One region of the Streptomyces solitudinis genome, then DNA from elsewhere that is predicted to be linked to it. Evidence: riboswitches for the same ligand, from Rfam matches in the RefSeq annotation. Region 1 holds a riboswitch; the other holds the start of a gene.
What was found. A riboswitch is a leader RNA that binds a small molecule or an ion and turns the genes downstream of it on or off. The one in region 1 is predicted to bind S-adenosylmethionine.

Region 1 (14,338 bases):
GCCCTGTTCTGCATCGGCGCGGGCGCCGTCCACTGGTCGCGCACGCTGATGAGCGGCCACGAGATGGTGCAGGACCGCTACCCGATCGGGGCGAACGAGGACACCAAGGCCGCCGCCCGGACCGCCTTCGCGGAGGGCGCCGCCGACTCGCAGCTCGGCCGGCGCAAGCTGATCCGCAACACGATGTTCGGCGCGCTGGCCCTCGTCCCGCTCTCCGGCGTGATGCTCCTGCGCGACCTCGGGCCGCTGCCCGAGGACAAGCTGCGCCACACGCTGTGGGCCCGCGGCAAGCGGCTGGTCAACGAGAACACGATGGAGCCGCTGCGGCCCGAGGACATCACCGTGGGGTCGCTGTCCTTCGCCATGCCCGAGGGCCTGGCGCCGGACGACCACGACTTCCACAAGGAGATCGCCAAGGCGGCCCTCATGCTCGTCCGGCTCGAACCGGAGGACATCAAGGACCCGCAGGAGCTGGAGTGGTCCTACGACGGTGTCGTGGCCTACTCCAAGATCTGCACCCACGTCGGCTGCCCGGTGAGCCTCTACGAGCAGCAGACCCACCACGTCCTGTGCCCCTGCCACCAGTCCACCTTCGACATGGCCGACGGTGCCCGCGTCATCTTCGGCCCGGCCGGCCACCCGCTGCCGCAGCTGCGCATCGGCGTGGACGACGAGGGATACCTCATGGCCCTGGGCGACTTCGCCGAACCCGTCGGCCCGAGCTTCTGGGAGCGCGGATGAGCAACACCCCCGACAACCGGCGCCCGCGCCCGAAGGCGCCGGCGGGCGAACGCGTCGCCGACTGGGCCGACGGCCGCCTGGGCATCTACGGCGCGGCCAAGAAGAACCTGCGCAAGGTCTTCCCCGACCACTGGTCGTTCCTGCTGGGCGAGATCGCGCTCTACTCGTTCATCATCATCCTCCTGACCGGTGTCTACCTGACGCTGTTCTTCAAGCCGAGCATGGCGGAGATCCACTACGAGGGCTCCTACGTCCCCATGCAGGGCGTGCTGATGTCGGAGGCGTACGCCTCCACGCTGGACATCAGCTTCGACGTGCGCGGCGGTCTGCTGGTGCGGCAGATCCACCACTGGGCGGCGCTGATCTTCCTGGTGGCGATGTTCGTGCACATGATGCGCGTCTTCTTCACCGGCGCCTTCCGCAAGCCGCGCGAGCTGAACTGGCTGTTCGGCTTCCTGCTGCTCGTCCTCGGCATGTTCACCGGCTTCACCGGCTACTCGCTCCCCGACGACCTGCTCTCCGGCACCGGCGTGCGGTTCATGGAGGGCGCGATCCTGTCGATGCCGCTGGTCGGCACGTACCTGGCGATGTTCCTGTACGGCGGCGAGTTCCCCGGCACGGAGATCATCCCGCGGTTCTTCGCCGCCCACGTGCTGCTGCTGCCGGGCATCATGCTGGGCCTGGTCGTCGCCCACCTGATCCTGGTCTTCTACCACAAGCACACCCAGTTCCCCGGGCCCGGACGCACCAACAAGAACGTCGTCGGCTTCCCGCTGATGCCGGTGTACATGGGCAAGGCCGGCGGCTTCTTCTTCCTGGTCTTCGGCGTCATCGCGATGATCTCGGCGGCGTTCCAGATCAACCCGGTGTGGGTCATCGGCCCCTACCGGCCCGACCAGGTGTCCACGAACGCCCAGCCGGACTGGTACATGGGCTTCTCCGAGGGCCTGATCCGCATCATGCCGGGCTGGGAGTGGGTCATCCCGACCGGGCACACCATCAACTTCGGCGTGTTCGTGCCGCTGATGGTGTTCCCGCTGGTGCTGGCGGTCATCGCCCTGTACCCGTTCTTCGAGTCGTGGGTCACCAAGGACACCCGGGAACACCACCTGCTGGACCGGCCGCGCAACGCGCCCACCCGCACCGCGGTCGGTGCCGCGTGGATCAGCTGGTACTTCGTGATGCTGGTCGGTGGCGGCAACGACCTGTGGGCCATCCACTTCGACATGTCGATCAACGCCATCACCTGGTTCGCCCGCATCGGCTTCTTCGTCGTGCCGCTCGTGACGTTCGTGGTCACCCGGCGCATCTGCCTGGGCCTCCAGCGGCGGGACCGCGACAAGGTGCTGCACGGCCGGGAGACGGGCATCATCAAGCGCCTGCCGCACGGTGAGTTCGTCGAGGTGCACGAGCCGCTGCCGCAGGAGCAGATGCACCTGCTCACGCAGCACGACCAGCCCGCGCCCGCCGAGCTGCCCGCCGCGGAGGACTCCGGCGGTGTCCGGCGCAAGGTCGGCCCCGTCGAGCGGCTGCGGGTGCGCATCAACCGCGGCTACTACGGCCCCAAGGGCCAGATCCCCAAGCCGACGCCGCACGAGTACGCGGAGATCAGCAGCGGCCACGGCCACCACTGACCGTCCGCCGCGTCAGCGCTCCGGGCCCCGCCCGCCGTCCGAGTCCGGACGGTGGACGGGGCCCTTCGGCGTGCGGCGGGTGCCGATAGGGTGCGGTACGTCGCGGCGCGTCGGCGCGCGCGGCACCGGTTCCGTACCCAGGCCCACCCAGGAGCGTGCCCATGAGCGCTGTGACCCCCGCCGGAGGCGACACCATGGCGGACCGCTCCTGGCCGGACGTGCTGAGCGCCCTCCTGGCCGGGCGGGACCTCACCCGCGAGGACACCGCCTGGGCCATGGACCGCATCATGCGCGGCGAGGCCAGCGACGCCCAGATCGCGGGCTTCGCGGTGGCGCTGCGGGCCAAGGGCGAGACCGTGGGCGAGATGTCCGGTCTGGTGCGGGCGATGTACGAGCACGCCAACACCATCGAGGTGCCGGGCCCCACCGTGGACATCGTGGGCACCGGCGGCGACCGGGCCCGCACGGTGAACATCTCCACGATGTCGGCGATCGTCGTGGCGGGAACCGGGGCGCGGGTCGTCAAGCACGGCAACCGGGCGGCGTCCTCGGCGAGCGGCGCCTCCGACGTGCTGGAGAAGCTCGGTGTGAACCTGGAGCTGACCCCCCGCCGCGTCGCGGAGGTGGCGGAGGAGGCCGGGATCACCTTCTGCTTCGCGGTCAGGTTCCACCCCGCGCTGCGCCACGTCGCCGCCGCGCGGCGGGAGCTGGGCGTGCCGACGACGTTCAACTTCCTCGGTCCGCTCACCAACCCGGCGCGGGTGCGGGCGCAGGCCACCGGTGTCGCCGACGCCCGCATGGCCCCGATCGTCGCCGGTGTGCTCGCCGAGCGCGGCACCTCCGCCCTGGTGTTCCGGGGGGACGACGGTCTCGACGAGCTGACCGTCACCGCCACCTCCACGGTCTGGGTGGTCCGGGACGGCACCGTGCGCACGGAGACGTTCGACCCGCGCGACGTCGGCGTCGAGCTGGTGCCCGTCGAGGCCCTGCGCGGTGCGGACGCCGCGTACAACGCGGAGGTGGCCCGGCGGCTGCTGGACGGCGAGCGGGGGCCCGTGCGGGACGCGGTGCTGCTCAACTCGGCCGCCGCCCTCGTCGCGCTGGAGCCCTCCGGGGAGCCGCTGGCCCGGCAGCTCGCGGCCGGCATGGAGCGGGCCGCCCACGCGGTCGACTCCGGCGCGGCGAAGGCGGCGCTGGAGCGCTGGGCGCGGGCCACGCACGCCTGACGCGGCGGGCCGTCCGCCTGGTCCGGCCCCGTCCGGGGCCGGGCGGACGGCTGTGCCATACTCACGTCTCAGGTCACGAGTGACGGCGACCCAAGGCCCCGGCCCGCCGTCCGGCAACCCTCCAGCCGTGGCGGGGTGCCCCGGGTGATGACCGGGCCGCACGACAGCAAGGTCGGCGGCAAGCGCGGTCGAGGGAGTTCCCACATGAGCGGGCGAATGCGGTAGGGCCGTACGGCCCCGGGCGCCCCAGCGCCCCGCTGTCCTGCGCCCCGCCACCGCCGCGCCCCCCGTGGGCGCCCGCGGGCCGGGCACCCCCTCGGCACCCCGATCCGGAGATCCTCATGTCCGCTTTCCCCGCTGCCCTGACCGTCCGTGCCGGAACCGTCACCGGCGCGCCCACCGCGTCCGCCGTGCCCGGCTCCGCAGTACCCGCGCCCGCCCCCGCCGTACCCGCCCCCGCCGCCGACGGGGCGGTGCCGGACGCGCCGCTGCCCGTGCTGGGCGACGACGTGCTGGTGCCGGTCTCCGGCGGCGGCCGGGTCCCCTACGCGGCGCTCGACTACGCCGCCAGCGCCCCCGTCCTGCGCCGGGTGTGGGACGACGTCGCCGCCTACGCCCCGTACTACGGCAGCGTGCACCGCGGCGCCGGGCACCTCTCGCGGCTGTCCACCGACCTGTTCGAGGACAGCCGCCGGACCGTCGCCCGCTTCCTGGGCTGCCGCCCGGACGACCAGGTCGTCTTCACCCGCTCCACCACCGACTCCCTCAACCTGCTGGCCGCGGCGCTGCCGCCGGGCACGCGGGTCTTCGTCTTCGCCAGTGAGCACCACGCCGCCCTGCTGCCGTGGCGCGGGCACGGCACGACGTGGCTGGACGTGCCGCGCGGCCCGCGGCAGGCCGTCGCGGCGCTCGAAGAGGCGCTGCGCCGCGCGCCGGGAGGCCCGAAGCTCGTGTGCGTGACCGGGGCGTCCAACGTGACCGGGGAGCTGTGGCCCGTCGCCGAACTGGCCGCCGTCGCGCACCGGCACGGGGCCCGGATCGTGCTGGACGCCGCCCAGCTCGCCCCGCACCGCCCCGTGGACGCGGCGGCTTGGGACGTGGACTGGGTGGCCTTCTCCGGGCACAAGCTCTACGCCCCCTTCGGCGCGGGCGTCCTGGCCGGCCGCGCGGACTGGCTGCGCGATGCCCCGCCGTACCTGGCGGGAGGCGGGGCCAGCCGCAGCGTGGTGCGCGGCGCGGACGGCGGCGTCACCGCGCGGTGGCACACCACCGCCGCCCGGCACGAGGCGGGATCGCCCAACGTCATCGGCGCCTACGCCGTCGCCTCCGCCTGCCGCGCGCTGACGGAGGCCGGGTTCGGTTCCCTCGTGGCCAGGGAGCAGCGGCTGCTGGACCGGCTGCTCGCCGGGCTCGGCGCGCTGCCGGGCGTGGCGGTGCTGTCCCTGTTCGGCCCGGGCGCGCCCCGGGTGGGCGTGGTGTCGTTCACCGTCGCGGGCCTGCCCGCGGCCGAGGTGGCCGCCGCGCTCTCGGCCGACCACGGGATCGGGGTGCGCGACGGCCTGTTCTGCGCGCATCCGCTGCTGCGCGCCCTGGTGGGCGCCGGGGACGCGGAGCCGGGGGAGTGCGGCGCCGGGGACGCGCCGGGCGGGCGTCCGCTGGGCGCGGTGCGGGTCAGTTTCGGCGCGGGCACCCCGGCCGGGCACGTCGAGCGCTTCCTGGCGGCGCTGGGCGGCCTGGTGCGGCGGGCCGCGGGCTGAGGCCCGGCGGCCCGCCCCGGACGGTCAGGAGTCCAGGCCGATGGCGAAGGCCGCCTCCAGGTCGTGCTGGGAGTAGGTGCGGAAGGCGATGTGCGTCTCGGTGGCCTCGACGCCGGGCACCTTGCTGATCCGCCCGGGGATGACCTCCGCCAGGTCGTCGTGGCGCGCCACCCGCACCATGGCGATCAGGTCGTGGGCGCCGGTCACCGAGTACACCTCGCTGACGCCCTCCAGCGCGGCGATCTGCTCGGCGATCTCCGGAATCCGGTCGGTGCTGGTCTTGATGAGCACGATCGAGGTGATCACGGCTTGGTCTCTCTTTCGGTCGCCTGAGCGGGGCCGCGCCGGGCCCGGAGACGGCCGGGCGCGCGGCGGCGCGGCCCACTCTAATGCGCGGCCCTCCGCGCGGCCGGATGATGACGGCTCGGCCACGGCCGGGTCACCGCGCCCCACGTGACGGGCGGCAGGCCGTAGGGTTGCGGTAGGTCTCCGCCCCCCTTTCCGGAAAGCAGAGGACGACACATGCCGGTCCCCCAGCCCACGGCCGAGCAGCGCTGGCGCTGCACCCTGTGCGGGAACCTGACGCGTTTCGACGTGACGCGCAGCAGCCGGGTCGTGGAGTACGTCCACCTGGACCTGGCGGGGGAGCCGAAGGTGGAGGAGCGCGAGGTCCTGAGCGAGTCCGTGGAGTCCGTGCGCTGCCGCTGGTGCAACGCCGTGGACCAGGTCGAGCTGGTGGACCGGCCCGGCGCGCAGGTCTGAGACGGCTGGGACGGGTGTGGAGCCGTGCAGGAGACGACGGGCGGTGAACCGCGCGAGGAGCGGCCGCGCCCTGCCGAGGGGCTCGACCGCCCGCTGCCCGAGAAGGTGCGGCGCAAGGTGGTGGCCCTCACCGGCGAGGCGCTCGGCGGGCTGACCGTCGCGGAACTCCCCGCGCCCCTGCGGCAGTACGCCCGTTTCACCCCCGCGCGGCGGGCCAAGTTCGGCGGCAACGCCATGGCCGCCGCCCTGGAGGGTGACGCGGTCTTCCGGCAGCGCATCGCGGCCCGGCTGCGCGAGCTGGAGCCGGAGCTGTCCGGCGCGCTGGACGGCGGCTCGCCCCCGGCCGCGGCCGACCCGGTCGCCGTAGCCGCCGTCGCCTACGTGCTGCGTCCCGAGGGCTGGGCGAAGCTGGTGGCCGCCGCGGGGGAGGAGGCCCAGCGCGCCCAGGCCGAGCGGGCGGGCGAGGAGGCCGAGCGGGAACTCGCCCGGCTCCGCGCCGAGCTGGCCGAGGTGCGGGGCGCCCGGCGGGACGGGCACGACCGGATGCGCGCCGAACTGGACGCCGCCCGGCGGGAGATGGACGGGCTTCACCGCAGGCTGCGCAGCGCCCAGAGCGACGTCCGGCGCGGTGAGGCGGCCGTGCGCAAGCTCCAGGCCGAACTGGAGGAGGCCCGGGCGCAGGCGGCGACGCAGAAGACCGCGGCGGACAGTGAGGCGCGGCGGCTGCGGGCCCGGGTGGCGGAGGCCGAGACGGCGCTGGAGGCCAGCCGCCGGGCGTCCCGGGAGAGCCGGGGCGTGGCGGACATGCGGGTGCGGCTGCTGCTGGACACCGTCCTGGACGCGGCCCAGGGGCTGCGGCGGGAGCTGGCCCTGCCGCCGGCCGGCCAGCACCCGGCGGACACCGTGGAGGCGGTCGAGCCGGGACGCATGAGCCCGAAGGACGTGGCGCAGCGGGCCCTGTCCGACAGCGATCCGGCGCTCCTCGACCAGCTCCTGGCCCTGCCGCAGGTGCACCTGCTGGTGGACGGCTACAACGTCACCAAGACGGGTTACCCGACGCTGCCGCTGGAGAAGCAGCGGCTGCGGCTGCTGGGCGGTCTGGCCGGACTCGCCGCCCAGTCCGGCGCCGAGGTGACCTGCGTGTTCGACGGGGCCGAGCTGGCCACGCCGGTGCTGCTCGCGCCGCCGCGCGGGGTGCGGGTGCTGTTCAGCAAACCCGGGCAGACGGCCGACGAGCTGATCCGCCGCCTGGTGCGCGCCGAGCCGGCGGGGCGTCCGGTCGTCGTCGTCTCCACCGACCGCGAGGTCGCCGACGGGGTGGCCCGGGCCGGGGCGCGTCCGGTCGCGTCCGCCGTGCTCATCCGGCGGCTTGCCCGGTCCTGAGCCCTCCCGTCCCTTTTCCGGTCCGCCGTCGCACTCGTCCCCGATGACCGTCCGCGTGGTGAACGCAGCGTCAAGTGCCGGTCGCTGCCCGTGTGATGTTGGTAAAGGATGACGGTGTACCGTGAGATTTATGCCGCAAGGATTTGAAGCGCGCGTCGGCACGTGGCTAGTGTCTGGGCTCGAACCTTCGCGCGGTTGATCATCCATCCGGGATGTCAGCGGAGGTACCGCCGAGTCCGCTGCGCCCAAAGCGGAGCCGGGGCCAGGGTTTCTGTCGCCCCGGCAGGCGGCTGAGGAAGAAGGAGATCGCCCCAGTGGCGTCCCACCGTCGTCCCAAGCAGCCGGGCCGCACCCGCGCGACCGTCATCACCGCGACCGCCGCCGCGGCCGTCGCCATGACCGCCAACACCGCCCAGGCCGACCCAGGTGACGACCGGCGCGGAGTGAAGGCGGAGGTCGACCGGCTGCACGAGGACGCGGCGGTCGCGACGGAGAAGTACAACGGCGCCCAGGAGAAGGCCGACAAGCTCCAGGAGCAGGTCGACAAGCTCCAGGACTCCGTCGCCCGCGGCCAGGGCGAGCTGAACGAACTGCGCAACGGCCTCGGTTCGATGGCCACCGCCCAGTACCGCAGCGGCGGCCTCGACCCGTCCGTGCAGCTCTTCCTCTCCTCCGACCCGGACGAGTACCTGGAGCGGGCCTCCGCGCTCGACCAGCTCAGCGGCAAGCAGATAGCCGCGCTGAAGAAGATCCAGGACAAGCAGCGGCTGCTGGAGCAGCAGCGCGAGGACGCCGGCGAGAAGCTGGCCGACCTGTCCGAGACGCGCAAGGAACTGGCCGCCCAGAAGAAGAAGGTCCAGGGCAAGCTCGCCGACGCGCAGAAGCTCCTCAACAAGCTCACCGAGGAGGAGCGGCAGGCGATGCGGGAGCAGGAGCAGCGCGCCAGCCGCGCCGCCGGCGAACGCGCCGTGGCCGGGAACGCGGCGAGCGCGAGCGAGGCGCCGCCGGTCACCGGACGCGCCTCCTCCGCCTACCAGGCGGCCACGACGCGGGTGGGCATGCCGTACGCCTGGGGGGCGGAGGGCCCCAACGCCTTCGACTGCTCCGGGCTGATCAAGTGGTCCTACCGCCAGGCGGGCATCTCGGTGCCCCGCACGTCGCAGGCGCAGGCCAGCGCGGGCACGCGCATCAACAGCATGAGCGACCTGCGCGTCGGCGACCTGGTCATCCTGCGCAACGACCTGGGGCACGTGGCGTTCTACGCGGGCAACGGCCAGATGCTGCACGCGCCCTACCCGGGCGCGCCGGTGCGGTTCGAGGCGATCTCGACGAGCGGCATGCCCTTCATGTGGGGCGTCCGCATCTGACGCCCGGCTGCCGCGGGGCGCCCGGCCCCCGCCGGGGCCCGTCCGGCACGGCTGCCCCGTGAGCCCGTCCGCATGAGCCCGCTGACCTGAGCCGTCCGCAGAAGCCCGTCCGCCGCGTGCGGCGACAGCCCCGGCCGTCGTCCCGCACACCGGACGGGCTTCTGCCGTGCCCGGATCGCCCGTGCGGGTGATTCACCGGGGGCCCGGGTGCCGCCGGTGTCCCGGCGGTGACCTGCGCGAGTGCGCCGCGGCGCCGCTCCTTTCCCGGTTCCGCGGTCCTTGGACCCCGGGTGACCGTCCCGCTACTGTGCGGGCCGCACGTCCCCGGTCAGGGGAACGCGTCAGCGAAAAGGAGCGCGGGCACCTGTGGGTTCGCACCGGTCTCATCGACACAGCCTCCCGGGCGGCTTCGTCCGGGGGGCGCGGGTCACCGTCCTGACGGCCGCCGCTTCGGCGGCCGCGCTCACCGCCGTCCCGGCGGGCGCGGACCCGGGCGGGGCGTCGGCCGCGTCGGTCAGCGCCCGGGTGGACGAGCTGTACCTCCAGGCCGAGCGGGCCACCGGGGCGTACAACGACGCCGCCGAGAAGGTCACCGCGCTGCGCCGGCAGGTGCAGCGGGCCCAGGACGAGGTGGCCCGCGGCCAGGAGCGGGTCAACCGGCTGCGGGCCGGGCTCGGATCGGTGGCCGGGGCGCAGTACCGGGCGGCCGGTCTGGACCCGGCCGTCGCGCTGCTGCTGTCCACCGAGCCGGACGCCTACCTGGACAAGGCCGCCACCCTGGAGCGCATCAGCACCCGCAACGCGGGCGAACTGCGCGCCCTGCGCGGCGCCCAGCGGCTGCTGGACGCGCGGCGCGGGGAGGCCACGCGCAAGCTCGGCGCGCTGGAGGAGCAGCGGGGCGAGCTGCGGCGGCACAAGAAGTCGGTGCAGAGCAAGCTGGCCGCCGCGCGCAGGCTGCTGAACCGGCTCACGGCCGAGGAGCGCGAGGAGCGCGAGCGGCGGGAACGCGCCTCGCGGTACGGCAGCCGCGCCGCCGCCGCGCCGCCGCCCGCCGGGCCCGCCGCCTCCGGACGCTCCGGGGCCGCCCTGAGCGCCGCCCAGCGCGTCCTGGGCCGCCCCTACGCCTGGGGCCAGGCGGGCCCGCACGCCTTCGACTGCGCGGGTCTGACCCAGTGGGCCTACCGGCAGGCGGGCGTCTCCCTGCCGCGCACCTCGCAGGCGCAGGCGCGCGCGGGCAGCCGGGTGCCGCTGGCCCAGGCCCGCCCCGGCGATCTGGTGATCTACCGGGGCGACGCCAGCCACGTGGCGATGTACGCGGGGAACGGACAGGTGATCCACTCCCCGTACCCGGGCGCGCAGGTGCGGTACGACCCGGTGGGCATGATGCCCGTCACCGCGGTGACCCGGCCCTGAGCCCGGCGCCGGGCCCGGGGCCGGGCTCAGGGTGGCCGTCCGGCGCGCCCTCCGGGCGGGCGGCGCCGTGCGGTGCGGCGGCCGTCGTGCGCCACAGTCCCGCGCAGGACAGCAGCGCCGCCGCCACCAGCAGCCCGTTGCGGGCGAACAGCAGGAGGAGACCGAGCGGTTCGCTGCTCACCACGGCGTCGAAGAAGACGGGGAACTCCAGCAGCGTCACCCCGGTCGCCGCCAGGACGAGCCAGGCGGGCACCAGCTGGCCCCGCGAGCGCAGCGCCAGGCAGACGGCCGCCAGCCCCACCAGCCACACCAGGTACTGCGGGCTGATGACCCGGCTGGTGACGGTGAACAGCAGCACGGCGGCGAACGCCGCGTCGGCGAGGGCCGACGGGGTGCGGTGCTCCGCCCGCAGCCGCCACCACAGCAGCCAGCCGAACGCCGCCACCGTGCACAGCAGCGACGCGGTCGCCACCGTCTGCACGTGCGGGCCGAGGAACTCCATCGAGCCGTAGTTGAACCGCACCTCGCCCGGCCAGCCGAAGTGCCGCGAGACGTGGAAGACGAGGGCGCCCACCGACTCGACCTCGATGCCCCGCTCCCGCTGCGCCCCCAGGAACGCCCAGCCGCCGGGCAGGACGACGGCGGCCAGCCCCGCCAGGACGGCCGCCGTCCCGGCCGCCGCGCCCCACACCGCGCGGGTCTGCCGTCCCGGGGCGGTGCCCACGAGCAGCAGCGCGGGCCACACCTTGAGCAACGCGCCGAACGCCACCAGCGCCCCCGCCAGCCGGGGGTGCCGGGCGGCCGCCAGCAGGGCGGCCACGGCCACGGCCGTCACCATCACGTCGTAGCGGGCGTACACCGTCGGGCCCAGCAGCGGCATGCCGGCGATCCACAGCCACGCCCCGGCCCGGCCGCCCGCGGGGCGGCGGGCGGCGGCCAGCAGCAGGGCCAGCACGACGGCGTCCGCCAGGCAGGCGAACGCGAAGAACGCCACCGGGTAGGTGAGGAACGGCAGCAGCAGCGGGGACAGCACCGGCAGCGCCGCACCCGGCGGGTACTGCCAGGTGACGTCGTCCACCGGGAAGGTGCCGCCGCGCAGCACGTCCGCCCAGCCCTGGTAGATGACCGAGACGTCGGTGGTGACGTCGGGGCCGCGCAGGGTGAGCACGCCGAGGACGCACAGCAGCAGCGCGGAGCGGGACACGGCCCAGACCAGGAGGGGGAGGCGCATGGTGCACGACCGTACGCGGTGCCGCACGGGAGCCGGAAGCGGCGACCCGGTACTGTCGTCGCCGATGCACCAGATGCCCAAGACGCTGATCGTCACGAACGACTTCCCGCCCCGGCCCGGGGGCATCCAGGCGTTCCTGCACAGCATGGCGCTGCGGCTCGACCCGGACCGGGTCGTCGTCTACGCCTCGACCTGGAACCGCACCGCCGAGGGCCGCGAGGCCACCGCCCGCTTCGACGCCGAGCAGCCGTTCACCGTCGTACGGGACCGCGCCACGATGCTGCTGCCCACCCCCCGGGCCACCCGGCGGGCGGCGGCGCTGCTGCGCGAGCACGGCTGCACCTCGGTGTGGTTCGGGGCCGCCGCGCCGCTGGGGCTCATGGCCCCGGCGCTGCGCGCGGCCGGTGCGCGGCGGCTGGTGGCGACGACGCACGGGCACGAGGCGGGCTGGGCCCAGCTCCCCGCGGCCCGGCGGCTGCTGCGCCGCATCGGCGAGGGCACGGACACGCTGACCTACCTGGGCGAGTACACCCGCTCCCGGATCGCCGGGGTGCTCACCCCCCAGGCCGCCGCGCGGATGGTCCAGCTCCCGCCGGGGGTGGACGAGAAGACGTTCCACCCCGGCTCCGGCGGCGCCGCCGTGCGGGAACGGCTCGGGCTGGCCGGGCGGCCCGTCGTGGTGTGCGTCTCCCGGCTCGTGCCGCGCAAGGGGCAGGACACCCTCATCCGGGCGCTGCCGCGCGTCCTGGCCGAGGTGCCCGACGCGGTGCTGCTCGTCGTCGGCGGCGGCCCCTACGAGCGGGACCTGCGGGCGCTGGCCGAGGAGAGCGGCGTCGCCGACGCGGTGCGGTTCACCGGACCGGTGCCCTGGGCGGAGCTGCCGGCGCACTACGGGGCCGGTGACGTGTTCGCCATGCCGTGCCGCACCCGGCGCGGCGGGCTGGACGTGGAGGGCCTGGGCATCGTCTACCTGGAGGCGTCCGCCACCGGGCTGCCGGTCGTCGCCGGTGACTCGGGGGGCGCCCCGGACGCCGTGCTGGACGGCGAGACGGGGTGGGTGGTGCGCGGCACCAGCCCCGAGGAGGCGGCCGACCGGATCACCGTCCTGCTGCGCGACCCCGAGCTGCGGCACCGCATGGGCGAGCGGGGCCGGGCCTGGGTGGAGGAGCGCTGGCGCTGGGACCTCCTCGCCGGCCGGCTGCGGGAACTGCTCTGACCCCGGGCCCGGGGCGCCGGCCGCCGCGGCGCCGGTGCCGCGGTTGCGGTGCGGGGGCCGGGCGCCGAGGCTGGGCCGTGTGGAGCCCGTCGCCGCGCTGGAACGGATCGCGTACCTGCTGGAGCGGGCCCAGGCCCCCACGTACCGGGTCCGGGCCTTCCGGCGGGCGGCGGCCGTCCTCGCGGATCTCGGCCCCGCGGAGGTCCGGCAGCGGGCGGCCGACGGCTCCCTGACGGCGCTCAGGGGGCTCGGCGGCACCACGGCGCAGGTCGTCCGCGAGGCGCTGTCCGGCGCGCGGCCCGGCTACCTGGCCCGGCTGGAGGAGGAGGCGGCCGCACGCGAGCCGCTGTCCGGGGCGGCCCGGCGGCTGCGGGACGCCCTGCGCGGGGACTGCCACACGCACTCCGACTGGTCCGACGGCGGCAGCCCCATCGACGTCATGGCGCAGGCGGCGGCGGATCTGGGCCACGAGTGGACCGTGCTCACCGACCACTCGCCCCGGCTCACCGTCGCCCGGGGCCTGTCGCCGGAGCGGCTGCGCGCCCAGCTCGACGTCGTGGCGGAGGCCGGTGAGCGGCTGGCGCCCTTCCGGCTGCTCACCGGGATCGAGTGCGACATCCTCCCCGACGGTTCGCTGGACCAGGAGGACGGGCTGCTGGACCGGCTGGACGTCGTCGTCGCCTCCGTCCACTCCGAACTGCGGATGGCGGCGCCCGCGATGACGCGGCGCATGGTGGCGGCCGCGGGCAACCCGCTGGTGGACGTGCTGGGCCACTGCACCGGACGGCTGCTGGGCGGACGGCGCGCGCGTCCGGAGTCGGAGTTCGACGCGGACGCGGTGTTCGCCGCGTGCGCGCGGGCGGGCACGGCGGTGGAGATCAACTCACGGCCCGAGCGGCTCGACCCGCCGCTGCGGCTGCTGCGGCGCGCCGTGGACGCGGGCTGCCTGTTCGCCGTCGACACCGACGCGCACGCCCCCGGTCAGCTCGGCTGGCAGGACGCGGGCTGCGTGCGGGCCGCCGAGTGCGGCGTCCCGGCCGAGCGCGTCGTCACGACGTGGCCGGTGGCCGAGCTGCTCGCCTGGACGCGCGCCGGGTGACCGGCGCGCCCTACGAGTACAGGGCCTCGATCTCGTGGGCGAAGTCCTTCGCCACCACGTTCCGCTTCAGCTTCAGCGACGGCGTGATGTGGCCGGACTCCTCGGTGAACTGCGCGGGCAGCACCCGGAACCTGCGGACCGACTCGGCCCGGGACACCGCCGCGTTCCCGTCGTCCACCGCGTGCTGCACGGCCGCCTGGAGTTCCGGGTCCGCGAGCAGGTCGGTGCGGTTCAGCTCCGCCTTGCCGTGCTCGGCCGCCCAGCGGGGCAGGAACTCCTCGTCGAGGGTGATCAGCGCGCTCACGTAGGGGCGGCCGTCGCCGACGACCATGCACTCCGCGACCAGGGCGTGCGCCCGGATGCGGTCCTCGATGACGGCCGGGGCGACGTTCTTGCCGCCCGCCGTCACCAGGATCTCCTTCTTGCGGCCGGTGATGGCGAGGTAGCCGTCCTCGTCGAGCGTGCCGAGGTCCCCGGTGTGGAACCAGCCCTGGGTGAGGGCCTCGGCG
Region 2 (14,338 bases), on a different contig from region 1:
CTCGCGGTGGGGGCCCGGCGGCGGCGGGAGCACGCGAGCCGCGCCGGCCGGCGGAGACGAGGGCTCCGCAAACCTCGGACCCCCTACCCGCCGCGCAAAACGCCACACACATGCCCGTACGTGCCCCGGCTCACACTCCGGGGGTCCGGGAGATCATCCGCGACCGGACCCGGAACCGCCGCGGGCGGCCGGACGGGAGGGGGACGGAGACGGGCCCCGGACACGCCGCTGGGGCGGCGCCCGGTACGGGCGCCGCCCCAGCGGACGGGACGGTTGATCACCAGGGGCGATCAGAAGTCCATGCCACCGCCCATGCCACCGGTCGGGTCGGCGGCACCGGCCGCGGCCTTCTCCGGCTTGTCGGCGATGACGGCCTCGGTGGTGAGGAACAGCGCGGCGATCGACGCGGCGTTCTGCAGCGCGGAACGGGTCACCTTGGCGGGGTCGATGATGCCCTCGGCGATCATGTCGACGTACTCGCCGGTGGCCGCGTTGAGACCGTGGCCCGGGGTCAGGTTGCGCACCTTCTCCACGATGACGCCGCCCTCAAGACCGGCGTTGACCGCGATCTGCTTGAGCGGGGCCTCCAGGGCCAGCTTGACGGCGGCGGCACCGGTGGCCTCGTCGCCCTCCAGCTCCAGCTTCTCGAACACGGCGGTCGCCTGGAGCAGGGCCACGCCACCACCGGCGACGATGCCCTCCTCGACGGCGGCCTTCGCGTTGCGCACCGCGTCCTCGATGCGGTGCTTGCGCTCCTTCAGCTCCACCTCGGTGGCGGCACCGGCCTTGATGACGGCCACGCCGCCGGCCAGCTTCGCCAGGCGCTCCTGGAGCTTCTCGCGGTCGTAGTCCGAGTCGGAGCTGTCGATCTCGGCGCGGATCTGGTTGACCCGGCCCTGGACCTGCTCGCTCTCGCCGGCACCGTCGACGATGGTCGTCTCGTCCTTGGTGACGACGACCTTGCGGGCGCGGCCCAGCATCTCCAGACCGGCGTTCTCCAGCTTGAGGCCGACCTCCTCGGAGATGACCTGGCCGCCGGTGAGGATCGCGATGTCGCCCAGCATGGCCTTGCGGCGGTCGCCGAAGCCCGGGGCCTTGACGGCGACGGACTTGAACGTGCCGCGGATCTTGTTCACGACGAGCGTGGAGAGCGCCTCGCCCTCGACGTCCTCGGCGATGATCAGCAGCGGCTTGCCCGACTGCATGACCTTCTCCAGCAGCGGCAGCAGGTCCTTGACGTTGCTGACCTTGGAGTTCGCGATCAGGATGTACGGGTCGTCGTAGACGGTCTCCATACGCTCCATGTCGGTCGCGAAGTACGCCGAGATGTAGCCCTTGTCGAAGCGCATGCCCTCGGTGAGCTCCAGCTCAAGACCGAAGGTCTGCGACTCCTCGACGGTGATGACGCCTTCCTTGCCGACCTTGTCCATGGCCTCGGCGATCAGCTCGCCGATCTGGACGTCCGCGGCGGAGATGGAGGCGGTGGAGGCGATCTGCTCCTTGGTCTCCACGTCCTTGGCCTGCTCCAGCAGGGCGGCGGAGACGGCCTCGGTGGCCTTCTCGATGCCCCGCTTCAGCGCCATCGGGTTGGCGCCGGCGGCCACGTTGCGCAGACCCTCGCGGACCAGCGCCTGGGCGAGGACGGTCGCGGTCGTCGTGCCGTCACCGGCGACGTCGTCCGTCTTCTTGGCGACCTCCTTGACGAGCTCGGCGCCGATCTTCTCGTACGCGTCCTCGAGCTCGATCTCCTTGGCGATGGAGACACCGTCGTTGGTGATCGTGGGGGCGCCCCACTTCTTCTCCAGCACGACGTTGCGGCCCTTGGGGCCGAGCGTGACCTTGACGGCGTCGGCGAGCTGGTTCATGCCGCGTTCGAGGCCGCGCCGCGCCTCCTCGTCGAACGCGATGATCTTGGCCATGTGAAGTGGTCCTCCCAGGACTGGGGTGGATTGCTCCGGACCGCGGCGCCCGCGACGGACGGCCTGCGAGCCCCGGCGGCCTTTCCCGCCCGGCCTCACGGACCTCACCGAACCGGTCCTTCTTTGTCACTCTCATGCGCAGAGTGCTAAGCCCAATGATTAGCACTCGACCCCTCCGAGTGCAAGCGCGGGAGGTCCGGCGCTCGCGCCGGTCCGCTCGCACGGGCACCCCGGGGCGGGCACCCGGCGGGGTGCGGGGCCGGTGCGCGGCGCGCGCCCCGGCGGGCGCGGGCGGGGTACCGGAGAGGTGCGCGGCGGGGTGCCGGGCGGCTACGCGGCGGGCCCGCCCGGCCCGGACGGGCGGGTGCGGCGGGCGGGCACGCCACGGGGCCCGGACTTCCGTGGAAGCCCGGACCCCGGGGTGGTGTGTGGCGGTCGGCGCTCAGGCACTCAGGCGGACCATGTCCGCCTGCGGGCCCTTCTGTCCTTGCGAGATCTCGAACTCGACCCGCTGCCCTTCCTCAAGGGTGCGGTACCCGTCCATCTGGATCGCGCTGTAGTGGACGAACACGTCCGCACCACCGTCGACCGCGATGAAGCCGTAGCCCTTCTCCGCGTTGAACCACTTGACGGTGCCCTGAGCCATTCCTAACTCCCCTATTACTGGCCCTTGCACGAGACCGCACTCCGCGGACCCGGGTCAGAAGTCACCCCCTGGGTCGAGGGGGTGTGCGCCGGAACGCGTCGACCGCCGCTGAATGTATCTGCACGAACGCCCTCCGCAACAGGTCAATCCGACGAGAATTCCGCAGGCGCTCGAACGGCGATTCCAGGGCGGGGCCCGCAAACGGGGACAAGTCCGGCCGGACATAGCGGATCAACCCGACAAATGTTTCTGCATTTTCGGGCACAAGTTGTCGCGCGGGTCGGGCACCACCGAGGGGCCGCTGTGACACGTGAGGCGAGGGGTTCGGGCTCACCCTACCGCCCCCCGCACCTCCGGAATGACCACCTCCGGTTCGCCGTGTCCCGCGCGGGCGCCCGCGCCGGCGCCCCGGGCCGCCCCGCGCCGCACACACGCGGGCGGCCCCGCTCCGGCGAGGGAGCGGGGCCGCCCGAACGGTCCTGGGGAGCGCTTACGCGCCGCCTGCCACGGCGGGGATGATGGAGACGCCCGCGCCGTCCGGCACCGGCGTGGCGAGGCCCTCCGCGAACCGCACGTCGTCGTCGTTGACGTAGACGTTCACGAATCGGCGGAGCTTGCCCGTGTCGTCCAGGACGCGCGCCCCGATCCCGGTGTGGTTCTTCTCCAGGTCGGCCAGCACCTCGGCGAGGGTGGCGCCCTCGGCCGGAACCTCGGACTTGCCGCCGGTGTAGGTGCGCAGGATGGTCGGAATGCGGACGTTAACGCTCATGCGGTGTTCACCTTCGTACGAAAACGGAACGGGTCAGGCCAGGCCGGCGGCGCGGAAGGCGTCCAGCGAGGGGCGGATGACGGCCGAGGGGCCGGTCGTCGGGGCGACGGCGTCCAGGGTCTTGAGGCCGTCGCCGGTGTTGAGCACGACCGTGGTCAGCGCCGGGTCCAGCACGCCCGCCTCGATCAGCTTGCGGGTGACACCGACGGTCACCCCGCCGGCCGTCTCCGCGAAGACGCCCTCGGTGCGGGCGAGCAGCTTGATCGCCTCCACGACCTGCCCGTCGTTCACGTCCTCGACCGCGCCGCCGGTCCTGCGGGCGATGTCCAGCACGTACGGGCCGTCCGCCGGGTTGCCGATGGCCAGCGACTTGGCGATGGTGTCGGGCCGCACGGGCCGCACCACGTCGTGCCCGGCCTTGAACGCCCGCGAGACCGGCGAGCACCCCTCGGCCTGGGCGCCGAAGATCCGGTACGGCCGGTCCTCGACCAGGCCGAGCGCGATCAGCTCGCGCAGGCCCTTGTCGATCTTCGTGAGCTGCGAGCCGGAGGCGATCGGGATCACGAGCTGGTCCGGCAGCCGCCAGCCGAGCTGCTCGCAGATCTCGTACGCGAGCGTCTTGGAGCCCTCGGCATAGTACGGGCGCAGGTTCACGTTCACGAAGCCCCAGCCCTCGCCGGCCGGGTCCCCGATCAGCTCGCTGCAGAAGCGGTTCACGTCGTCGTAGGTGCCCTCGATGCCGACCAGCTCGCCCCCGTAGACGGCGGCCATCACGACCTTGCCCTGCTCCAGGTCGTGCGGGATGAACACGCACGAGCGCAGGCCCGCGCGGGCCGCGGCGGCGCCCACCGCGCCGGCCAGGTTCCCGGTGGAGGAGCAGGAGAGCGTGGTGAACCCGAAGGCGCGGGCGGCCTCGACGGCGATGGCGACGACACGGTCCTTGAAGGAGTGCGTCGGGTTGCCCGAGTCGTCCTTGACGTGCAGTTCTCCGGTGACGCCCAGTTCGCGGGCGAGGTTGTCGGCGCGCACCAGCTTGGTGAAGCCGGGGTTCAGGTTGGGCTTGGCGGCCACGTCGGCGGGGACGGGCAGCAGCGGGGCGTAGCGCCAGATGCTGTTCGGCCCGGCCTCGATCTGCTTCCGCAGCGCTTCGGCGTCCCCGGTGGGCAGGTCGTAGGCGATCTCCAGGGGCCCGAAACAGGCACCGCAGGCGAAGTGCGGTCCGAGCGGTGTGCGCTCACCGCACTCGCGGCAGGAGAGCGCCGCGGCGGGACCGAGGGAGATGTCCGAAGGTTCGGTGGTGTTGGCAACTGTCTGCACAGCCATGGAGGCGAGGCCCTTTCTCCTCATCTTCCCCACGACGGCTTTCGCCGAGGGACGGAATTGGCACCTTCCCCACGGCGGCTTCGCCCCGGACATGAACCGGAATGACGTAATGGCACGCGGGAGGGTTGCCGGGGCTTCAACGGGCCGTTCCCTCTGCCCCTCTGGATGAGCTCTATGGCGCCGGAGGGCGCGTTTGTCGGTGGCGACGCGCCCCGACATGCGGAGGTCACGTGCGCTGCTCAAGACTGTAACCGACGGCTGTGACGGTGGATGCGGTCGTCCGAACCGCGAGACGGTGACGTCCGCGGGTGATCCCTACGGAGGCGGATACGTGCTGGACGAGGTCGAGAGCTGGCTGCGGCGGCGTTCCTGGAGCGCCGATGACCGTCCGATGGCGCGGCTGCTGGCCGCCAAGCGGGCCGCGGGCACGCGCGGGAGCGTGAGCGTCGTGCTGCCCGCGCTCAACGAGGAGGAGACGGTCGGCGCCATCGTCTCGGTGATCCGCGGCGAGCTGATGACGCCGGACGTGCCCCTGGTGGACGAGCTGGTCGTGCTCGACTCCGGCTCCACCGACCGGACCGGGGACGTGGCCGCCGCCGCGGGCGCGAAGGTCGTCCACCGGGACGCGCTGCTGCCCCGGATACCCGCGGTGCCCGGCAAGGGGGAGGTGCTGTGGCGCTCGCTGCTGGCGACCAGCGGCGAGATCGTCTGCTTCATCGACGCCGACCTGCGGGACTTCCGCTCCCGCTTCGTCTCCGGCATCGTCGGCCCGCTGCTGACCGATCCGGGGGTGCGGCTGGTCAAGGCGATGTACGACCGGCCGCTGGGCGACAGCCCGGCGGGCGGCGGACGGGTGACGGAGCTGGTGGCCCGCCCGCTGCTGAACCTGCACTGGCCCCGGCTGGCCGGTTTCGTCCAGCCGCTGGGCGGGGAGTACGCGGCGCGGCGGTCGCTGCTGGAGCGGCTGCGCTTCCCCGTCGGGTACGGCGTCGAGCTGGCCCTGCTGGTGGACGCGCTGGACCTGGTGGGGCTGGACGCCCTGGCCCAGGTGGACGTGGGCGTGCGGCGGCACCGCAACCAGGACGGGCAGGCGCTCGGCCGCATGGCGGCGGCCATCTACCGCACCGCGCAGCTCCGGCTCACCGGCGCCCCGCTGACCCGCGCGGAGCTGACCCAGTTCGACCGCGTCCCCGAGGGCGGCTTCGCCCCGCGCACGCGTCCCGTGGACACCCTGGAGCGCCCGCCCATGGCCGGTGTGCCCGAGTACGCGGCGGCCCGGGACGCGGCCTGACCGCGGCGGCCTGACCGGGGCGGCCGGTTCCGGTGCCGTGGGCGGCCGGTGACCGGCCGGGACGGGCCCGCTGACCCGGGCGCCCGCACGGCCGTTCGCACGCGCCGGGGTTCCGGACCCGCACGGCCGTTTGAACGCGGCGGGTTCCGGATACGCTCGCCGCATGGTCGCTGCGTCCCACGAGCCCCAGGTGTCGTCGTCCCAGGTCCTGGTCGCCTCCAACCGGGGGCCCGTCTCGTACACCCTCGGCGACGACGGGTCGCTCACCGCGAAACGGGGCGGTGGCGGGCTCGTCTCGGGCCTGTCGGCCATCGGCTCCGACGCGGACGCGGTGTGGGTGTGCGCGGCCCTGGGCGAGGGCGACCGCGCCGCGGCCCGCCGCGCGGACGGGCTGCTGCCGCAGACGGACACCGCCGGGCAGCGGGTGCGGATGCTCGACATCCCCGCCGGGACGTTCGCCGACGCCTACAACGGCGTCGCCAACTCGGTGCTGTGGTTCGTCCACCACCTGCTGTACCAGACGCCCCTGGAGCCCGCCTTCGACACGGCGTTCGAGACCCAGTGGGCGGCCTACGAGGCGTACAACACGGCCTTCGCCGACGCGCTGGCCCACGACGCGGAGCCGGGGGCGGCCGTCCTCGTGCAGGACTACCACCTGACCCTGGTGCCCGCCCTGCTGCGCGAGCGCCGCCCCGACCTGCGCATCGGGCACTTCTCGCACACCCCGTGGGCACCGGCCGACTACTACCGGCTGCTGCCCGACGACACCGCCGCCGCCGTCCTGCGCGGCGTCCTCGGCGCCGACCGGGCCGCGTTCCTCACCCGGCGCTGGGCCGAGGCGTTCGCCGCGTGCTGCGCGGACGTGCTGGGCGCCTCGGTGGAGCGGGACGGCGAGGGGCTGCGCGTCACCCACGACGGCCGCACCACGCGGATCGGCGTGCACGGCCTGGGCGCGGACGCGGACTTCCTGCGCGAGCGGGCGCACCGGCCCGACGTCGCGGAGCGGATGGCCGCGCTGCGCGAGCAGATCGGCACCGGGGACGACGGCGCGCCGCGCCGGACGATCGTGCGGGTGGACCGCACGGAGCTGTCCAAGAACATCGTGCGCGGCCTGCACGCCTACCGGCGGCTGCTGACGGAGCAGCCGCAGTGGCGCGGGCGCGTGGTGCACGTGGCGTTCGCCTACCCCTCCCGGCAGGACCTCGCCGTCTACCGGGAGTACACCGCCGAGGTCTCCCGCGTCGCCGACGGGATCAACGCCGAGTTCGGCGCCGGGGACTGGACGCCGGTCGTGCTGCACGTCAAGGACGACTTCGCGCGTTCGCTGGCCGCCTACCGGCTGGCGGACGTGGCGCTGGTCAACCCGATCAGGGACGGCATGAACCTCGTGGCCAAGGAGGTGCCGGTCGTCTCGGACGACGGGTGCGCCCTGGTGCTGTCCCGCGAGGCGGGCGCGGCGGCCGAGCTGGGCGCGGACGCGCTCGTGGTGAACCCGTACGACGTCCGCGACACCGCGCGGGCGCTGCACGAGGCGCTGCTGATGGCGCCGGACGACCGGGCCGGGCGCACGAAGCGGCTGGCCGCCGCGGCGACCGCGCTCCCGCCGCAGCGGTGGTTCCTGGACCAGCTCGCCGCGCTGCGCGGCTGAGCGGCGCGGCGCGGCGGGCGGCCGGGCACGACGGTGACGCGGCAGCGGTGACCGCCCGGCGTCAGAGCGCGGCGAGCAGGGCGGCGACGCCCTCGGGGCCGGGGACGACGACGTCCGCGCGGTCGGCCAGCTCCGTCACCTCGGTACTGCCGCTGCACACGAGCACGCCGGGCACTCCCTGCGCCCGGCGCTGCTCGACGGCGGCGAAGGCGGCCAGGTCCCCGAGGTCGTCGCCCGCGTAGAGCACGGGCCCCGCGTCCTTCTCGGCCAGGTAGGCCGTCAGCGCCACGCCCTTGTCCACGCCGTGCGGCCGCAGCTCCAGCACGAAGCGGCCCGGCTCGACGCGCAGTCCGTGGCGGGCGGCCAGCTCGGACAGCGGCTCGCGCAGTGCCGCGAAGGCCCCGGACGGGTCGGGGGCCCGCCGCGTGTGGACGGCGACGGCCAGCCCCTTGTCCTCGGTGGACACCCCTTCCGGCACGCCCAGCGACGCCAGCAGGCGGGGCAGTCCGGCGCGGACTTCGGCGATGCCCGGGTCCGGCGGCGGCACGCTGACCTCGCCGGTCGCGGCGTCCCAGCGCTCGGCGCCGTACGCCCCGAGGACGGTGAGGTTCTCCAGGCCCGGCACGCCCGCGAAGCCTCCGTAGCGCACGGCCAGCTCCGCGGGGCGGCCGGTGACGATGGCGACACCGCGCAGCCGGGGTGCGAGGCGTGCGAGTGCGGGCACCACGGCCGGGTGGGCGCGGGCCTGGTCGGGGTCGGCGACGATCGGGGCGAGGGTGCCGTCGAAGTCGAGTGCGACGACGGAGCGTTCCGGCTCCTCCCGCAGCGCGGCGAGTCCGGCCCGGCCCCCCGGGGTGGCGGGCCCGGGGATTTCGGCCCCGGTTCCCAAGGCCCGGCCGGGGGTCGCGTGGGGGGCCGCGGCGGCGGGGACGTCGGTGGGTGCGTCGGCGTGTGCGTCAGGGCTGCCCATGGCGGCGACCCTACCGGCGCGCGCGCCGTCCGTCCCGGCGGCGCCGCAGCCGGTTGACGGTCACCGGGTCGTGGGCGAGCGCGCGGGGGTCGTCCAGCAGGGCGTTGAGGAGCTGGTAGTAGCGGGTCGGCGAGATGCCCAGCCGCTCCCGGATGGCCCGCTCCTTCGCGCCGGGGCCGGACCAGCCGCGCCGCTCGACGGCGAGCACGGCCTCGTCCCGCGCCGACAGCCCGGCCCCGGCGGTCCCGGCAGGCTCCCCGGCCCCGGCAGCCCCGCCGGGCTCACCGGGCCCGTCCGGCCCGGCGCCGCCGCCGTCCGCTTCGTCCGTGTCCTCCGCGCTCACCACTCCAACGTAACCGCGTCCGCCGACAGCCGTCGGCTCACCGGCCGCCCGGCGCGGCCGACTCCTCGGCCCACGCCTTGCGCTGGAGCGAGCCGAGCACGTTCTCCGGACTGCCGCCGGGTGCGACGGCCTCGCCGATCGCGTTCTTGATGTCCTGGCTGGTCTGCGCCCAGGACACCTTGTCCACCGGGTAGAACTCGGCGACCGGGAGCTGTTCGAGGAACGGCCGCAGGTCCCGGTGGACGTCGTCCTCGCTCATCCGGTCGGACGCGGAGGTGGTGACGGGCAGCAGGTCGTAGCGCTCGGTGAAGGCGTAGTGCTGCTCCACCGAGAAGACGAAGTCGAGGAAGGCGCCGATCTCCTCGCGGTGCCCGTTCTGCTTGAAGCCCATGATCCAGTCGGCGACGCCCATGGTGGCGCTGGCGGCGCCCAGCCGGCCCGGCAGCGGCGCGGTGCCGTAGTCCACGTCCCCTTCGGCGGCCTGGCTCATCAGCGTCGGGTGCCCGTTGAGCATGCCGACCTCGCCGGCGGCGAACGCGTCGAAGACCTCCTGGCGGTCGGTCTCGCCGGGGGCCTGGGGGCCGGTCAGGCCGGTGCGGACCAGTTCGTCCCGCAGCCAGGTGAAGGTGCGGACGTTCTCGGCGGAGTCGATGGTGTAGCTGCCGACGTTGTCGGTGTACCCGCCACCGCCGCTGAGCATCCACATCATGGTCTCGGCCGGGGCCTCCTCCGGCCCGAGCGGGAGCCCGTAGGGAATCCTGACGCCCGCCTCCTTCAGCGCCCGGGCCGCCGTCCTCAGCTCCGCCCAGGACACCGGCGGCGCCTCGGGGTCGAGACCGGCACGGGCGAAGAGGGTCTTGTTGTAGAAGAGGAGCCGGGTGCTGGAGACGAACGGCAGCCCGTACTGCGTCCTGCGCAGTTCGCCGGCGCGGGCGAGGCCGGGCAGGAAGTCGGCCTGCACGGGTATGGAGAGCAGTTCGGAGGCGCTGTAGAGGTCGCCGCCCGCCGCGTAGTCGGCGTAGGCGCCGATCTGCGCGATGTCGGGGGCGTCACCCGCCGCGACCATGTCGGCGACGGCCTTGTCCACCTCGTTCCAGCTCAGGACGGTGACGTCGACGCCGATGTCCGGGTGCTCCTCGTGGAAGGCTTCGACGAGCCTGTCCCAGTACACCTGCGAGCCGTTGCCCTCCTGCGGGGTGCCGTAGTCGGCGGCGACGAGCTTCAGGGTGACGTCGCCGCCTCCGGGGCCGCCGCACGCCGTGGCCGACAACCCCACCGCGCCCGCCATGCCCGATGCCGCCAGGGCCAAAAACCGACGCCGCCGCACTACCTGTCCCCTTTGTCTGTCGCGGGGCGCTCGTGGCGCCCCCGTACCGAACCCGCACGTCAGTGCGCCCCTCGTGGGGCCGTGCGCAAGGTACGAGTGTCCACACCGCCGCACCGCCGGCGGACACCGGCCCCCGTTTACCGGACGTCCGCACCCTCCCCCGCCGCCGTCCGGAAGCCCCGGGCAGCCGGGCGTCCGGGCGCCTAGCCGAGCGTGCGGTAGCGGCCCTGGTAGTAGGTGAGGGGGCCGGACGGCCCGGACGGGACGGCGGCGGTGACCACGCGGGCCACCAGCAGCGTGTGGTCTCCGGCCGTGTGCCGCTGCTCGGTGCGGCACTCCAGCGCGGCCAGCGCGCCGTCCACCAGCGGGGCGCCGCTCGCCTCGCCCCGCACGTGCGGCAGCTCGGAGAACAGCAGCCGGTCGCTCAGCCGCCCCTTCATGGAGAAGCGGCCCGCGACCGGGCGCTGGTCCTCCGCGAGCAGGTTGGCGGCCCACAGCGGCGCGCGCTCCAGCACCTCGTCCATGCGGGAGCCGGTGCGCACGCTGAGCAGGACCAGCGGCGGGTCCAGGGAGACGGACACGAACGCCGTCGCCGTCATACCGGCGTGCGCGCCGTGCGGACCGTCCTCGGGGTCGAACGCCGTCACCAGGACGACGCCTCCCGCGAGCCGGGCCATAGCGGCCCGGAACTGCTCCTCGTTCACCCCTCCAGCATGCGGGACGGGGCCGCCGGCGGTGCGGTCGGCGTGCGGGGACGGGGTTCCGGTGCGGTGCGCTGCTGTCGGGTACACACGGGGAACGCTAACCAGCGCGTACCGGGGCACACATCGGACCGGGGAACCAGCCGGGTCCTAGGACCGGGCGACGGGCCCGCCCGGGCCCCACGTGCCGACGTCATATGTGGGGCTCTATGGGAGCGCTCGCAGTCCGTCCAGCCGTTGACGTGATCTTTGTTGTGACTTGAGTCACAGATGGGATTATTCGTTGACCCTGTGTACCGAGTGAGGAGCAGCCTGTGATTCAGTGGCCGTGGCACTCGCAGGAGTGGCACTCGGAGCAGACGGGCGATCCGCGGGGGAGGGCGATGGAGAGCGACTCCGGACCGTACGTACGCCTCACGACCCTGCGCCGTCTGCACCAGTCCGTGGCGCAGCTCAGCACCGCCCGCAGCCTCGCCGACACCCTCCAGACGGTCGCCGACGGCGTGGTGAACGGACTGGGTTTCGAGATGGCCGCCGTCAACCTGGTGCGGCCCGACGGCGACCTCGTCGTCGCCGCCGTCGCGGGCAGCACCGGAGCCGAGGCGATGATGGCGGGCCGCGTCGGCTCCCGCGCCTCCTGGGAGCGCCGGCTCGCGATGGGCGAGGCGTGGGGCGAGCTGCGGTTCGTCCCCTACACCGACGGCTGGGTGCTGGACGACGACGACGTGCCGCAGTGGCACACCCCGGGCCCGGCCCCCCGCTTCGCGGACGAGTGGCACCCGATGGACCGCCTCTTCGCCCCCATGTACACCCCGGACGACGAGCTGCTGGGCGTCATATCCGTCGACCGGCCCCGCTCCGGGCGCCGCCCCGGCTCCTGGGGCCGCGAGGCGTTGCAGATGTACGCCTTCCAGGCGGCCATCGCCATCAGCAACGCGCGGCTGCGCGCCAACATGCAGCGCGCCCTCGTCAGGCTGGAGCGGGAGCAGCAGGCCCTGCGGGCGAGCGAGGAGAGCTTCCGCGCGGCCTTCGAGTTCGCCCCCAGCGGCATGGCCATCGCCGAGATGGGCGGTGACCAGCACGGACGGCTCATCAAGACCAACGACGCCCTGTGCCGCCTGCTGGGCCGCTCGGCGTCGGCGATGCGCCGCTACTCCTTCTCCGACCTCGTCCACCCCGAGGACCTCGGCACCCTGCAGCGCACCGCCGTCGAGAACGGACGCGTCGAGCTGCGCATGCACCGCAGAGACGGCACCTACGTGTGGGTCTCCCTGCGCCACTCGGTGGTGGCCGACACCACGGACGGGCCGCGCTTCCTGCTGACGCACGTCGAGGACATCGAGGAACGCAAGCGGCACGAGCTGCAGCTCGCGCACCGGGCCAGCCACGACGCGCTGACCGGCCTGCCCAACAGCGCGGAGCTGCGCGCCCGGCTCAGCGCCCGGCTGTGCGAGCGCCCCGGCCCCGTCCCGGCGCACTCCCCCGGGCCGCACGGCGTGCCCGCGCACGCCTTCGCGGACCGGGGCTACGAACCGGGGACGCTGGAGCCGGACGCCTTCGGCGGCGACGGCCACGGGGCGGGCGGCTACGGCCCCGGCGGCTACGGGGGCGTGGCCTACGACGGCGGCCTCGCGGCGGAGGCGTACGACGGCCGCCTCGCGGCGGAGGGGTACCCGACGGAGGCGTACCCGGCCGAGGGGTACACCGCCGGCGGGTATCCGGCCGAGGCGTACGGAGGGGACGCCTTCGCGCCGGAGGGGCCCGGGGACGGCGGCTTCCCGGCGGACGGCGGCGCCCTGGTGGCGGTCGGCCCCGGCTTCGACCACCACACGCACCTGGTCGCCCCGGAGAGCGACGACCCGGGCGAGAAGGGGCTCGCCGTCCTCTTCTGCGATCTGGACGGCTTCAAGTCGATCAACGACCGCTACGGCCACCACTGCGGTGACGCGGTGCTGGTCGAGGTGGCCCGGCGGCTGGCCGGCGCGGTGCGGGACAACGACACCGTCGCCCGTCTCGGCGGAGACGAGTTCGTCGTGCTCGCCGACGGCCTCGGGCGGGCCGACGCCGGCGACCTCGCCGTGCGGCTGCGCAACGCGATCATCCCGCCCATACGTGTCGAAGGACGCACGGTCCGGGTGGGGGCGAGTTTCGGAATCGGCTGGGCTTCCTGCGGCCAGTCGGTCGAGGAGATCCTGCAATCCGCTGACCAGCGGATGTACGTGGAGAAGCGGTCCAGGGCCAAGAGCCACCGCCGCGCCGGGTAGGGCCGGACGCCGCTTAGCACGTCCCTCTCCGCTCACCCGAACGGGGTAGGCTGCGCCAGGTCAGCCATTTGCCGTATGAGGAGAGCAGGGGATGACCGCCGGTAACAACGGTACGAACACGCCGGAGGGCGACGACCCGTTCGGCTACCTGTACCGCCAGGAGGACGGCGCGCCCGCCCAGGGGCCCCAACAGGGTACTCCCCGCACCTCGTACCACCAGGTCAGGCCCGTCGGTGAACGCCGGTACGGGAACCAGGCCCCGCAGCAGGCCGCTCCCCAGCAGCAGTACCCGCAGCAGCCCGGCGGCACGTACCCGGGCGTGCACTACGCCGCGCCCGAGACGCAGCCCGGAGGCCGCGAGGCCGCCCGCCGCGAGGGGACCCGTCGCGCGGCGGGCTCCGGTGCGCACGGCGGCGGCCACGGCGCCCCGCAGCGGCGCAACGGGCTGCTGATCGCCGCGCTCGCGGTCGTCGGCGCGGTGGTCATCGGTGTCGGCGCCGCCGTCGCCTTCAGCGGGGACGACGACGCGAAGAACGCCGGGGCGGACACCTCGGCGGCCGGTCAGGCGCAGGGCGGCGACGGGCAGCAGGACGGCGGGGACTCCGGGGACGGCGGGAAGAAGGACGAGGCCGAGGCGGCACCGCTGCCCTCCGAGGACGCCTCCAGCCTCCGCCTGGACGGCGGCCCGCAGGTGGCGGCCGACGTGCAGGGCTCCAAGGCCAGGGACGGCAAGTACGTCGCCCCGTTCAACCAGCCGGGCGCCGCGGCGACGTGGACGGCCGAGGTGCCCGAGGCGGGCCAGTACACCGTCTACGTCGGCTACACCGTGCCCGGCAAGGACATGAACGCGACCCTCACCCTCAACGGGGAGCCGCAGAACCGGCCGCTGAACATGAAGAACTTCGCCCGCGCGAAGGAGAACGACTGGGCCAAGGGCTGGACGCAGACCTACGCCTGGGTGGAGCTGAAGGAAGGCACGAACACCGTCCGGGTGTCGTGCGAGGAGGGCAACGCCTGCGACTTCGCGCTGGACCGCGTCTGGCTGGAGAAGGGCCACGTGGGCGGCTGACGGAAGTCCGCCGCCCGCGCCGTGCGGACGCGGGCGGCGCCGCCGGGGCCGCCCCGCCCGGCCGCGCC

Region 2: another riboswitch for S-adenosylmethionine. It lies ahead of thrC (threonine synthase); the one in region 1 lies ahead of V1J52_RS10855 (aminotransferase class V-fold PLP-dependent enzyme).

What each region holds. Positions count from the first base shown of each region.
Region 1 is NZ_JAZDCW010000003.1:749,407-763,744, forward strand. It holds gene qcrA (cytochrome bc1 complex Rieske iron-sulfur subunit) at 1-741, shown strand, start outside; gene qcrB (cytochrome bc1 complex cytochrome b subunit) at 738-2,375, shown strand; gene trpD (anthranilate phosphoribosyltransferase) at 2,537-3,601, shown strand; SAM riboswitch class IV at 3,673-3,792, shown strand; gene V1J52_RS10855 (aminotransferase class V-fold PLP-dependent enzyme) at 3,943-5,358, shown strand; gene V1J52_RS10860 (Lrp/AsnC family transcriptional regulator) at 5,383-5,664, opposite strand; gene V1J52_RS10865 (hypothetical protein) at 5,881-6,120, shown strand; gene V1J52_RS10870 (NYN domain-containing protein) at 6,145-7,503, shown strand; gene V1J52_RS10875 (C40 family peptidase) at 7,818-8,870, shown strand; gene V1J52_RS10880 (C40 family peptidase) at 9,237-10,283, shown strand; gene V1J52_RS10885 (glycosyltransferase 87 family protein) at 10,261-11,514, opposite strand; gene V1J52_RS10890 (glycosyltransferase family 4 protein) at 11,588-12,730, shown strand; gene V1J52_RS10895 (PHP domain-containing protein) at 12,810-13,829, shown strand; gene V1J52_RS10900 (AMP-dependent synthetase/ligase) at 13,840-14,338, opposite strand, start outside.
Region 2 is NZ_JAZDCW010000005.1:414,237-428,574, forward strand. It holds gene groL (chaperonin GroEL) at 291-1,919, opposite strand; gene V1J52_RS15940 (cold-shock protein) at 2,362-2,565, opposite strand; gene V1J52_RS15945 (MoaD/ThiS family protein) at 3,056-3,334, opposite strand; gene thrC (threonine synthase) at 3,368-4,657, opposite strand; SAM riboswitch class I at 4,675-4,829, opposite strand; gene V1J52_RS15955 (glucosyl-3-phosphoglycerate synthase) at 4,989-5,948, shown strand; gene V1J52_RS15960 (alpha,alpha-trehalose-phosphate synthase (UDP-forming)) at 6,112-7,596, shown strand; gene otsB (trehalose-phosphatase) at 7,658-8,566, opposite strand; gene V1J52_RS15970 (DUF3263 domain-containing protein) at 8,577-8,795, opposite strand; gene V1J52_RS15975 (extracellular solute-binding protein) at 8,947-10,197, opposite strand; gene V1J52_RS15980 (flavin reductase family protein) at 10,440-11,027, opposite strand; gene cdgB (diguanylate cyclase CdgB) at 11,321-13,201, shown strand; gene V1J52_RS15990 (carbohydrate-binding protein) at 13,293-14,270, shown strand.